DNA from 2 places in the Cupriavidus sp. UYPR2.512 genome. Region 2 is predicted to be linked to the other one. Evidence: predicted binding sites of a transcription regulator. Region 2 holds the regulator's gene; the other holds the start of a gene.
What was found. The regulator LexA, encoded in region 2, represses DNA repair genes until DNA is damaged. The targets are predictions, from matches to a motif close to ACTGTATNNNNATACAGT.
Positions count from the first base shown of each region.

Region 1: A3A5_RS0124415 (ATP-dependent helicase) is a predicted target of LexA. The motif match lies at 2,045-2,062, and genes of this name have one in related genera.

Region 1 is NZ_KB903150.1:34,672-39,773, forward strand. Features, by position in the region: gene A3A5_RS0124415 (ATP-dependent helicase) at 1-1,995, opposite strand, end outside; gene A3A5_RS0124420 (TlpA disulfide reductase family protein) at 2,156-2,692, opposite strand; gene A3A5_RS0124425 (thioredoxin) at 2,804-3,313, opposite strand; gene A3A5_RS0124430 (hypothetical protein) at 3,462-4,064, shown strand; gene A3A5_RS0124435 (LysE family transporter) at 4,148-4,795, shown strand; gene A3A5_RS0124440 (GntR family transcriptional regulator) at 5,035-5,102, opposite strand, start outside.
Region 2 is NZ_KB902853.1:60,602-65,703, reverse strand. Features, by position in the region: gene A3A5_RS0102995 (hypothetical protein) at 443-721, shown strand; tRNA gene A3A5_RS0102990 (tRNA-His) at 829-904, shown strand; gene A3A5_RS0102985 (hypothetical protein) at 995-1,339, shown strand; gene A3A5_RS43950 (hypothetical protein) at 1,382-1,552, opposite strand; gene lexA (transcriptional repressor LexA) at 1,663-2,316, opposite strand; gene A3A5_RS0102970 (asparaginase) at 2,572-3,564, shown strand; gene rpsF (30S ribosomal protein S6) at 3,683-4,057, shown strand; gene priB (primosomal replication protein N) at 4,135-4,434, shown strand; gene rpsR (30S ribosomal protein S18) at 4,438-4,716, shown strand; gene rplI (50S ribosomal protein L9) at 4,749-5,102, shown strand, end outside.

The sequences.
Region 1 (5,102 bases), on a different contig from region 2:
GAAGTTGGGCATCACGCGGTTGGGCAAGAACCGCGTGCGCGACGCATACACATGCCGGTCGCCAAAGCCCACCTGCTGGTGCACATAGAACCGCTGCGGCACGATGACATCCAGGTGGTCCTTGGCCCGCGTCATCGCCACGTACATCAGCCGCCGTTCTTCCTCGATCTCCTCGGTCGTGCCGGTCGCCAGATCGCTCGGCATGCACCCGTCCACTGCGTTCAACACATACACTGCCTTCCATTCCTGCCCCTTGGCCGAGTGGATGGTCGACAGGATCAGGTAGTCCTCGTCGCGCGAGGGCACGCCGGACTCATCGCTCGAGGCACTGGGCGGGTCCAGCGTCAACTCGGTCAGGAAGCGCTCGCGCGCCCCATAGGTGGCGGCGATGCGCTCCAGCTGCTGCAGGTCGGCCTGGCGCGCGGCGGCGTCGTCGTGCAGGCGCTCCAGGTGCGGCGCGTACCAGGCCAGCACCTGCTCGAACTCGGACGGCCACGGCGAGGTGGGCGCCATCAGCGCGCGCGCCAGCGCCAGCAGGTCGGCCCAGGCGGGCGCTGCGGCCGGCGGCGGCTCGAATTCCTCCAGCGAGAACAAGGGCTCGGTGGCCAGGGCCATCGCATCGAGCACGCGCGCGGCGGTCTTGGGGCCGATGCCGGGCAGCAACTGTAGTGTGCGGAATCCCGCGATGCGGTCGCGCGGGTTTTCCAGCCAGCGCACCACGGCCAGCACATCCTTGACGTGCGTCGATTCCAGGAATTTCAGCCCGCCGAACTTCACGAACGGGATATTGCGCCGCGCCAGCTCGATCTCCACCTGCGCGCTGTGGTCGGTGGCGCGGAACAGCACCGCCTGCGCCATCAGCGCCAGGCCGGCTTCGCGCCGCGCCAGCACCTGCTCGACCACGTAGCGGGCCTGGTCGGCCTCATCGTTGACGACGATCACGCCGGGCTTTTCCGCCGAGGCACGATCGGACCACAAATCCTTCGTATAGCGCTCCGCAGCCAGCCCGATCACCGCGTTGGCGGCCTGCAGGATCGGCTGCGTCGAGCGGTAGTTCTGCGATAGCGTGACCTGCTGCGCCGCCGGCGTGAACTGCTGCGGGAAATCGAGGATATTGCGCACGGTGGCGCCGCGGAAGGCGTAGATCGACTGCGCGTCGTCGCCCACCACGGTCAGGCCGCGCCCGTCCGGCCGCATGGCCAGCAGGATCGACGCCTGCAGCGCATTGGTGTCCTGGTATTCATCGACCAGGATATGGTCGAAGCGCGCGCCCATGTCCTGCGCGATGGTGGGCTCGGCCATCGCCTGCGCCCAGTACAGCAGCAGGTCGTCGTAGTCCAGCACGTGCTGCTTCTGCTTGGCTTCGACATAGCCGGCGAACAGCGTGCGCAGCGCGTCGGCCCACATCGCGTAGCGCGGGAACTGCTGCCTGAGCACGTCTTCCAGCGGCGCCTGGGTGTTGACCACGCGCGAGTAGATTGCCAGGCAGGTTTCCTTCTTCGGGAAGCGGCTGGCGGTCTCCGACAGGCCCAGGTCGTGGCGCACCACGTGCATCAGGTCGGCGGCATCGCCGCGGTCGCTGATGGTGAAGGCGGGCGACAGGCCCAGCGTCTCGGCGTATTCGCGCAGCAGGCGCGCGCCGATGGCGTGGAAGGTGCCGGACCACTGCAGCGCCGCGCGCCCCGCGCCGGTCTGGGTGCCCAGTGCCTGGTCGACAATGCGCTCGACGCGCCGTCCCATCTCGGCCGCGGCGCGGCGCGAGAACGTCAGCAGCAGGATGCGGCGCGGATCGGCGCCGGCCAGCACCAGGTGCGCGACGCGGTGCGCCAGCGTATTGGTCTTGCCCGAGCCGGCGCCGGCGATGATCAGCAGCGGCGCGTCACTGCCATGCGCCACCGCGGCGCGCTGCTCCGGGTTGAGGCGGGACAGGTAGGCGGGGACGTCATCGGCTTCAGGGGCCGCGCGGTCGGCGGCGGGGGCTAGGTCCAAAGTCACAGGCAGGGCTCGGGGGAAGGCTCGGAAAACTCAGAAAAGGCTGGCGCCAACTGTATATCCATACAGGGGCGTCACGCAACCTGCTGCCCTGGCGATCGTGCATAAAAACAAAAAAAGGTGCTCGATGAGCACCTTTTCGCAGCGGTTGCCGCCGGGAGCGTTACGCGGACTTTGCCAGCGCGCCATCCAGCAGCTTGTGCAGCGCATCCCACTCGGGCTCGCCCACATAGCGCTTCAGGATGCGGCCGTCCTTGTCGACCACGAAGGTGGTCGGCGTCAGCTGCACATTGCCGAAGGCCTTGGCCGCGGCGCCGTCGGAATCCATGGCGACCTTGAACGGAAGGCCGCGCGTCCTGGCGTAGTTCATCACATACATGGGCGGGTCATAGTTCATCGCCACGGCGACGAATTCCAGCCCCTTGCCCTTGAACTGCTCATAGGTGCGGACCATGTCCGGCATTTCCTTGACGCAGGTGGCGCAGCTGGTGGCCCAGAAGTTGATCATGTAGACCTTGCCCTTGAGGTCGGCGGTACTGACCTTCTCACCCGACAGCAGCGTGAAGGTGGCCGCCGGGGCCGTATTGGCCGGCGACAGCGCGCGGTAGCCGAACCAGCCCAGCAGCGCGAGCACGACCACCGCCGCGACGATGGGCCAGGGCTTGCGGGAGGATTTGGTGGCAGGGGCAGCAGTGGTCATGGAATCCGGGTCAGGCAGGTTCAGTCAGCAATGGGACATTCTAATGCCGCGGGCGTTCGCGCGCTGCGCGGGGCCGGGCTGCGGCAATCTGCCGCAAGCGCCCCAATCCATTCAGCGCCGGGTGGCGATGGCGGCGCGTGCCTGGTCCAGCGCCTGTTCCAGGTAGGCGCCGTAGAAATCCGGCTGCATGCCGCGCAGCGGGCCGGCGGCGGCGCGGCCCTGGCGGTCCAGGAACAGCACCGTGGGCGCCACCCGCACCTGGTGCGCCCGGGCCCGCGCGCGCGCGGTGGTCAGGCTGCCGTCGGCATCGCGCAGCGGGGTGTCGGCGGTCATGTCGAGCTCGCGCACGGCAATCTCGCCGGCGGCGGCCTGCGGGCCCAGGTAGTTGCGGCGCACGGTATCGCAATAGCTGCAGCCCGGCATCGACACCAGTACCACCAGCGGCTCGCCGCGGCGCGCGGCCTCGGTGCCGTGGGCGCCCAGGTCGGTGGCCGGCGGCAGGTGGGCGGGGTTGGCGGCGGCTGCGGACATGCCGGTCGCGGCTGCCAGCAACGCGCTCGCGGCCACCCGGCGCAAGCTGGTGATGGCAAAGGCGTGGCGGGCGATGCGGGCGGCAGGCATGGTGGAAACCGGGGGCTGGTGGGTAGCGGGAGCGGCGCGGCAAGCACTGGCGCGCCGCTTTGGGGATAATACCGGTTTCCGCCCGCAGGCGATGGCGCCCGCCAGCGCCGCCCGCAGCCTGCGCGCGCCGTCCCCCCATGGATTCCCGATGCGTCTTGTGCCGCCCCCGCTGAGCTTTCCTGCCGCTGTCCGCCGGCCGCTGCGGTACTGTGCCGCCGTGCTGGCACTGGCCCTGTGCGCCTGTACGCCGCGCTTTGACTGGCGCACCATCCAGTCTGGCGAGGGCGCTTATGCCGCGCTCTATCCGGGCAAGCCCACCAGCGCCGCTCGCGACGTGACCATTGCCGGTCGCAAGCTGCCGATGACGATGGAAGCCGCGCGCATCGACGACACGCTGTTCGCCGTGGGCGTGGTGACGCTGCCCGCCGATGACGAAGCGCTGCGGCGCGAGGCGCTGGCGGCGATGCAGGCCGGCCTGCTGGCCAACCTTGGCACGCCGTCGGGCGAGCCGCGCGCGCGGCCCGTCACCGTGATGAGCGCCGACCGTCCGGGCCGCCCGATTGCCGGCGTGGAAGTGCAGGCGAGCGGGGTGTCGCCGCAGGACCAGTCGCCGCGCCGGCTGACGGCACGCCTGGTGGCCGTGGGTACGCGCGCATACCAGGCGGTGGTGCTGGAATCGGGCGATGCCGCGCGCGACGCGCGCCAGGCCGAGCAGGTGGAGCAGTTCCTGGGCGGCTTCCACCCGTTCTGACGCGCCGCGCCGCAGGAAAGATTGTTTGTGCCGTGGCTGCGGGATTGTGGCCCCGGCATGGTTGTCATCAAAGGAGAGTTGGGATGCGTTGGGAAGTGTGGTTGGCTTATTTCGCCGCGTGCTGGGTGATCGCCGTGTCGCCCGGGTCGGGCGCGGTGCTGTCGATGAGCCATGGGCTCTCGTACGGGCTGCGCAGGACCACCACCACCATCTTCGGCCTGCAGGCCGGGCTGGTGATCGTGCTGCTGGTGGCGGGCGGCGGCCTGGGCGCGCTGCTGCTGGCCTCGGAGCAGGCCTTCATGGTGGTCAAGACGATTGGCGCGCTGTACCTGATCTACCTCGGCGTGCAGCAATGGCGCGCGAAGGTGGAGGGCGGCGCAAACCAGAGTGGCAGCGCCGCCCCCGCGCGCGTGGCGGTGATGAGCCGGCGCCGGCGCTTTGGCACCGGCCTGCTGACCAATGTGACCAACCCCAAGGGCATCATCTTCATGGTCGCGGTGCTGCCGCAGTTCATCGATCCCAACCGGCCGCTGGCGCTGCAGCTGGCGATCCTGGCGGCCACCATGTGCTGCGTGGACCTGGTGGTGATGCATGGCTACGCGCTGCTGGCTTCGCGCATGCAGGGGCTGTTCCGCAATGCGCGCGCGGTGCGCTGGCAGAACCGCTTCTTTGGCAGCGTGCTGATGGCGGTGGGCGCGGCGCTGTTCTTCGTGCGCCGGCAACACGCCTGAGCAGGGGCTGCATCAATACTGGCGCGCACCGGCCGGGTTTGCTTCAATGAGGAGGAAACCCGGCCACGGAGACCCCGCATGCCCGCCTTGCCGAACCCCCACGCCGGTGCGCGCAAGCAGCCGCGCCATACCGTACCCCCGGTCGAAGAGCCCGGGCCGCCGGGCGTCCCTCCGGACTTGCCGTTGCCGCCAGAGGAAGACCCGACCCCAGCCCCGGTCGAGCCGCCTGTGGCCGGCCGCTACTGCTTGAGCTCGTAGAAATCGTTCAGGCAGTAGGCGTCAGTCAGTTCGACCGGCTTGTCGCCAT
Region 2 (5,102 bases):
ATGCTGTCAGCGCAAGAATTCGCGCAGGCCATCTACACTTAATTTGCATTCCCGTTCCCTGCGCTCGTTGTCGTGTCGATTTTGTCGATGACGTCGTTTTGGCTCGCATATGCTCGTGAGGTTCCATCGCCAGGTGCTGGCGCCACGGCAATGAGAGGGCAGGGTGGCCAAAAAGAGGCAGGCGGCCCGATGGGGCGGGCCGCCTGACGGGAAGGTCGAGGGGGGTCAATGTCCCTCAGGCACAAGTATCGCTTCGCGCATTTGCGGCATGAACCCTGCAGAGGTAGGGGCTGTGCACAGCATATTTCCGCGAGCGATCGACGGCATGCGCTAAGGTGTCAGCCGGGCTGGGCGCCCTGGCCGGCGGCCGTGATACGATCCCTCGCATTGCCCCAGGCGAGACAAGGCATGGTGTGCGGACCGATGCCGGCAGGGGAGCAGCGTGGAAAAAGCAAACGTGGAAAACGAACCGCCGTTCGGCGTTGTCTATGAAGATTTCAGGGTGGTCTGGGTTGCCGAGCAACTGCAGGACGGCAAATGGACGGCACGCTACTGCTGGCACCCCGGCACTTCGGAAGCCGCTGGCAAGGCCTTGCAGGAAGCTGTGCTGAACGGCAAGTCGCGCCGCCTGTTGGGGCAGTTCGATACCGAAGCCGAGACTGTCGAAGCCATCAAGCAGGCAGTGCTGCTTGAGGCAAAGTGGAGCCCGTCCCGGACCTGAGCTTTCCTCTCAAAAAAAATTGTGCGGGATACTAGCCATCCCGGAAAACTGTTTGTATAATCTTGGTTTTCGTCGATCAGCAATGAAACGCGCTGATGACCTCTACGGTGGCTGTAGCTCAGTTGGTAGAGTCCAGGATTGTGATTCCTGTCGTCGTGGGTTCGAGTCCCATCAGCCACCCCAAAGCATTTTCCAGAACGGCGCCTCGCGAGGGCGCCGTTTTGCATTCCCGGGGGTGGTATGTCTGTTCGAGCAGCAGTGCTTGGCGTAGCGATGGCAGCCATGGTGGCAGGGTGTGCCACCGGTACTTCTGAAAAAGACATTCGCGCGCGTGCGCCTATGCGCTTGTTCACGCCCGCCAAGATGGGTGATGTTGCGAAATGCCTTCGCAACAATCTGGGCGATGATGCCGCGGTCGTCAACTATCCGGCGAGGAACCAGACTGAGATCCGCATCGGCCAGACCACGTCTGGCGGTGAATACCAATACGCCTATCTGATTTCGCTGACGGCAAAGCCGGATGGTACGGCGCTGGAGCTGCGCAAGAGCGATACCTGGTTCCCGCAGCTGACGCCGCAAGAGCTGGAAGCCGAAACCAAGGCGTGCGCGCGTAGCTGAGGGCAGCCCCGGGGCTACGCCGGCTGCGCCCGAGAGGTCAGGTCAGGCGGCCAGTTTTTCGGCGGTTTCGAGTTCAAGCATGCGGCAGATCGCCGCCATGCTGCCGACCATGGTGCGGCGCTGCGTACCCTGGTAGACGCGTACGCCCTTGCTCTGGCGGAACGGCACGGGCTTGACCGGGCGACGGGCGGCGACTTGGTGGATTTGCGGCATGGTGGCACCTCTTTTAGGCAAAGCGGGGTCAACACCCGGCAAGCCGGGCGGCGTCTGCAAAGCAATGGAAGCGGGTGGGCCCGCGCAGGCGGTTGGCCTGTGGTGCCCGGCTAGAAGCCGGAAGATCGGATCAGCCCGACGGCGATGCCTTCCAGCGAGAACTCCTCGCCAGGCTCCACGATGATGTTGGTGAAGTCCGGGTTTTCTGCGATCAGTTCGATATGGCCACCGCGCCGCTGCAGGCGCTTGACGGTCACGTCATCACCCAGGCGCGCCACCACGATCTTGCCGTTAGCGGCTTCGCTGGCGCGGCGCACGGCCAGCAGGTCGCCATCGAGGATGCCGGCATCGCGCATGCTCAGGCCGCGCACGCGCAGCAGGTAATCTGGGCGTTCGTCGAAGACCGAGGCGTCGACCTGGTACTGGCGGTCAATATGCTCGGCGGCGAGTATCGGGCTGCCGGCAGCAACGCGGCCCACCAGCGGCAGCGTCAGCTGCATCACGCCGGCCATCGGCAACGAAAACTGGTCGGGCATTTCCGAATCGCTGCGTGCTACTTTCAGGCGGATGCCACGTGAGGCGCCCGGGGTCAGTTCGATCACGCCCTTGCGTGCCAGCGCCCTCAGGTGTTCTTCTGCGGCATTGGGCGAGGAGAAGCCGAATTCAGCGGCGATTTCGGCGCGCGTGGGCGGAAAGCCGGTGCGGCGGATCGTGTTGCGGATCAGATCGAAAATCTGCTGCTGCCGGGGTGTCAGGGTCGCCATGGGATCGCCGTTCCGTGCGGGGCCGCGGGGATTCCGGGTAAGGATCGGTCGATCCTTTATCCTGTATCCGGCTGGCCAGGCACTGTATGTTTAAACAGTATGCTGTGATTTTATACAGTATCGGCCTGAGCGCAAGCAGAATTTTTGGGGCGTGCCGCATCGACGGAATATGGATCGCCAGCGCGGGCCGGCGGCGAGGCGGGGCGCGCCCGTTACAATCGGCATTCCCGTCTTCCCACATTCTTTGCACGCCCCATGACCCAATTGCCTCGCATCGTCGTACTGGCCACCGGCGGCACCATCGCTGGCGCGGCCGGCAACTCCGCCAGCAGCGCACGCTACCAGGCGGCGACCGTGCCGGTGTCGTCGTTGCTGGCAGCGGTGCCCGCGCTGCAGTCGGCGGCCCGCATCGAGGCCGAGCAGGTGGCCCAGGTCGACAGCAAGGACATGACCTTCATGCTCTGGCAAACGCTGGCGGCACGGGTTGAGCACTGGTCCGCGCAGCCCGACGTGGCCGGCATCGTGATCACGCACGGCACCGATACGCTGGAGGAAACCGCGATGGCGCTGCACGTGACGCAATCGTGTCCGGTGCCCGTGGTGATGACGGCGGCAATGCGCCCGTCGACGTCGCTGTCGGCCGATGGTCCGCTGAATCTGCTGGATGCGGTGCGCGTGGCCGCCCACCCCGATGCGCGCGGCAAGGGTGTGCTGGTGGTGCTGAATCAGCAGATCCACGCTGCGCGGGATGTGGCCAAGGCCCACACATCGGCGGTTGATGCCTTTGTCTCGGCCTGCGGGCCGCTGGGTTTCGTGCAGGATGACTACGTGCGCTTCGCCCGCGCGCCGCGCGCGGCGTGGGTGATCGGGCCGATGCCGGCGGCGTGGCCGATGGTGGAGATTGTGCCGAGCTACGCCCAGCCGGGCAGGGTGGCTGTGGATGCGCTGGTCCGTGCGGGCGTTGCCGGACTGGTGGTGGCTGCCGCCGGCAATGGCTCGGTGCATGAGGTGCTGGCCGAGGCGCTGGCCGATGCTGCTGCCGCGGGCGTGGCCGTGGTGCGCAGTTCCCGCACCGGGGCCGGCCATGTGGCGATTCCGCCCCAACTAAGCCCGGCGGATGGGGCTTTTGTCTCGGCAACGGACCTCAATCCCTATAAGGCGCGCGTGCTGCTGGTCCTGGCGCTGGCAGCCGATGCAGGGCTGGCGCAGGATCCGGCAAGGCTGCAGGCCTTGTTTGCCAACGCCTGATTTGCCTGTGTAAACAGCGGCTTGCGCACTTGCTGCCATGCGCGCTATAATTTAAGGCTATTCAACCTTGCCACACCGGACTCGTGACGCCCGGGTGGCTAATCCAAAAGGAGCGTCAATGCGTCATTACGAAATCGTCTTCATCGTCCACCCGGACCAGAGCGAACAAGTGCCGGCCATGATCGAGCGCTACAAGCAGCTCGTGACCTCGCAGAACGGCAACGTTCATCGCGTGGAAGACTGGGGCCGTCGCCAGATGGCCTACATGATCCAGAAGCTGGCCAAGGCTCACTACGTTTGTCTGAACATCGAATGCGGCAAGGAAACGCTGGCTGAACTGGAACACGCGTTCAAGTTCAACGATGCCGTCCTGCGCCACCTGATCGTGCAGACCAAGAAGGCCGAGACCGCACCTTCGCCGATGATGAAGGAAGTGCAGCGCGAAGAAGCCCGCAAGGCCGCGCAAACGACCACCGAAGGCCAGGCCGCCTGAGTGCGGACTGCGGTGCGCGCCATGGCTGACAGCGTCGGCCACGGCAGCACGGATTGCAACCAGCAAGAGGCCCCGCGTTGAACCAGCTTCGGCTTGCCGCCACCCTGGCGGAACGCGATGCCCTGCGCTATACCCCGGCCGGGGTCCCCGTCGTGAACTGCATTCTGCAGTACAGCGGCGAGGCCGTCGAGGCGCAAACGCCGCGGCAGGTCGAGTTTGCAATCGCAGCGATGGGCATCGGACAGGTTGGCCAGCGTCTGGAGCGGTTACCGCTCGGCACGCTGCTCGACTGCGAAGGATTCCTGGCCCGCAGGCACCGCAACAGCAAGGCTCTCGTCTTTCACATCACTGGATGTAAAGCATTCGAAAAGGATTGAATCATGGCATTCGTCAAACGTGACAACAAGAACAAGAAGCGCTTCCAGCAACAGAACCCGCTGTTCAAGCGCAAGCGCTTCTGCCGCTTCACCGTGGCTGGCGTGGAACAGATCGACTACAAGGATCTGGACACCCTGAAGGACTTCATCGGCGACAACGGCAAGATCACGCCGGCCCGCCTGACCGGTACCAAGGCTCACTATCAGCGTCAGCTGGATACGGCCATCAAGCGTGCGCGTTTCCTCGCGCTGATGCCGTACACCGACCTGCACAAGAACTGATCAGGCCCTAGGTCCGTTAAGGAGAGAATACGATGCAAATTATTCTGCTGGAAAAAGTCGTCAACCTGGGCAACCTGGGTGACATCGTCAAGGTGAAGGACGGTTACGCCCGTAACTTCCTGATCCCGGGCAAGAAGGCCCGCCGCGCTACGCAAACCGCGATCGCCGAATTCGAAGTCAAGCGCGCCGAGCTGGAAAAGGCCGCTGCCGAGAAGCTGGCTGCCGCGCAAGCCGAAGGCGAGAAGCTGAACGGCCTGACCGTCCAGATCAGCCAGAAGTCGGGTGTGGACGGCCGCCTGTTCGGTTCCGTGACCAACGCCGACATCGCTGAAGCCCTGGCTGGCCAAGGCTTCAAGCTGGAAAAGGCCCAGGTTCGCATGCCGAAC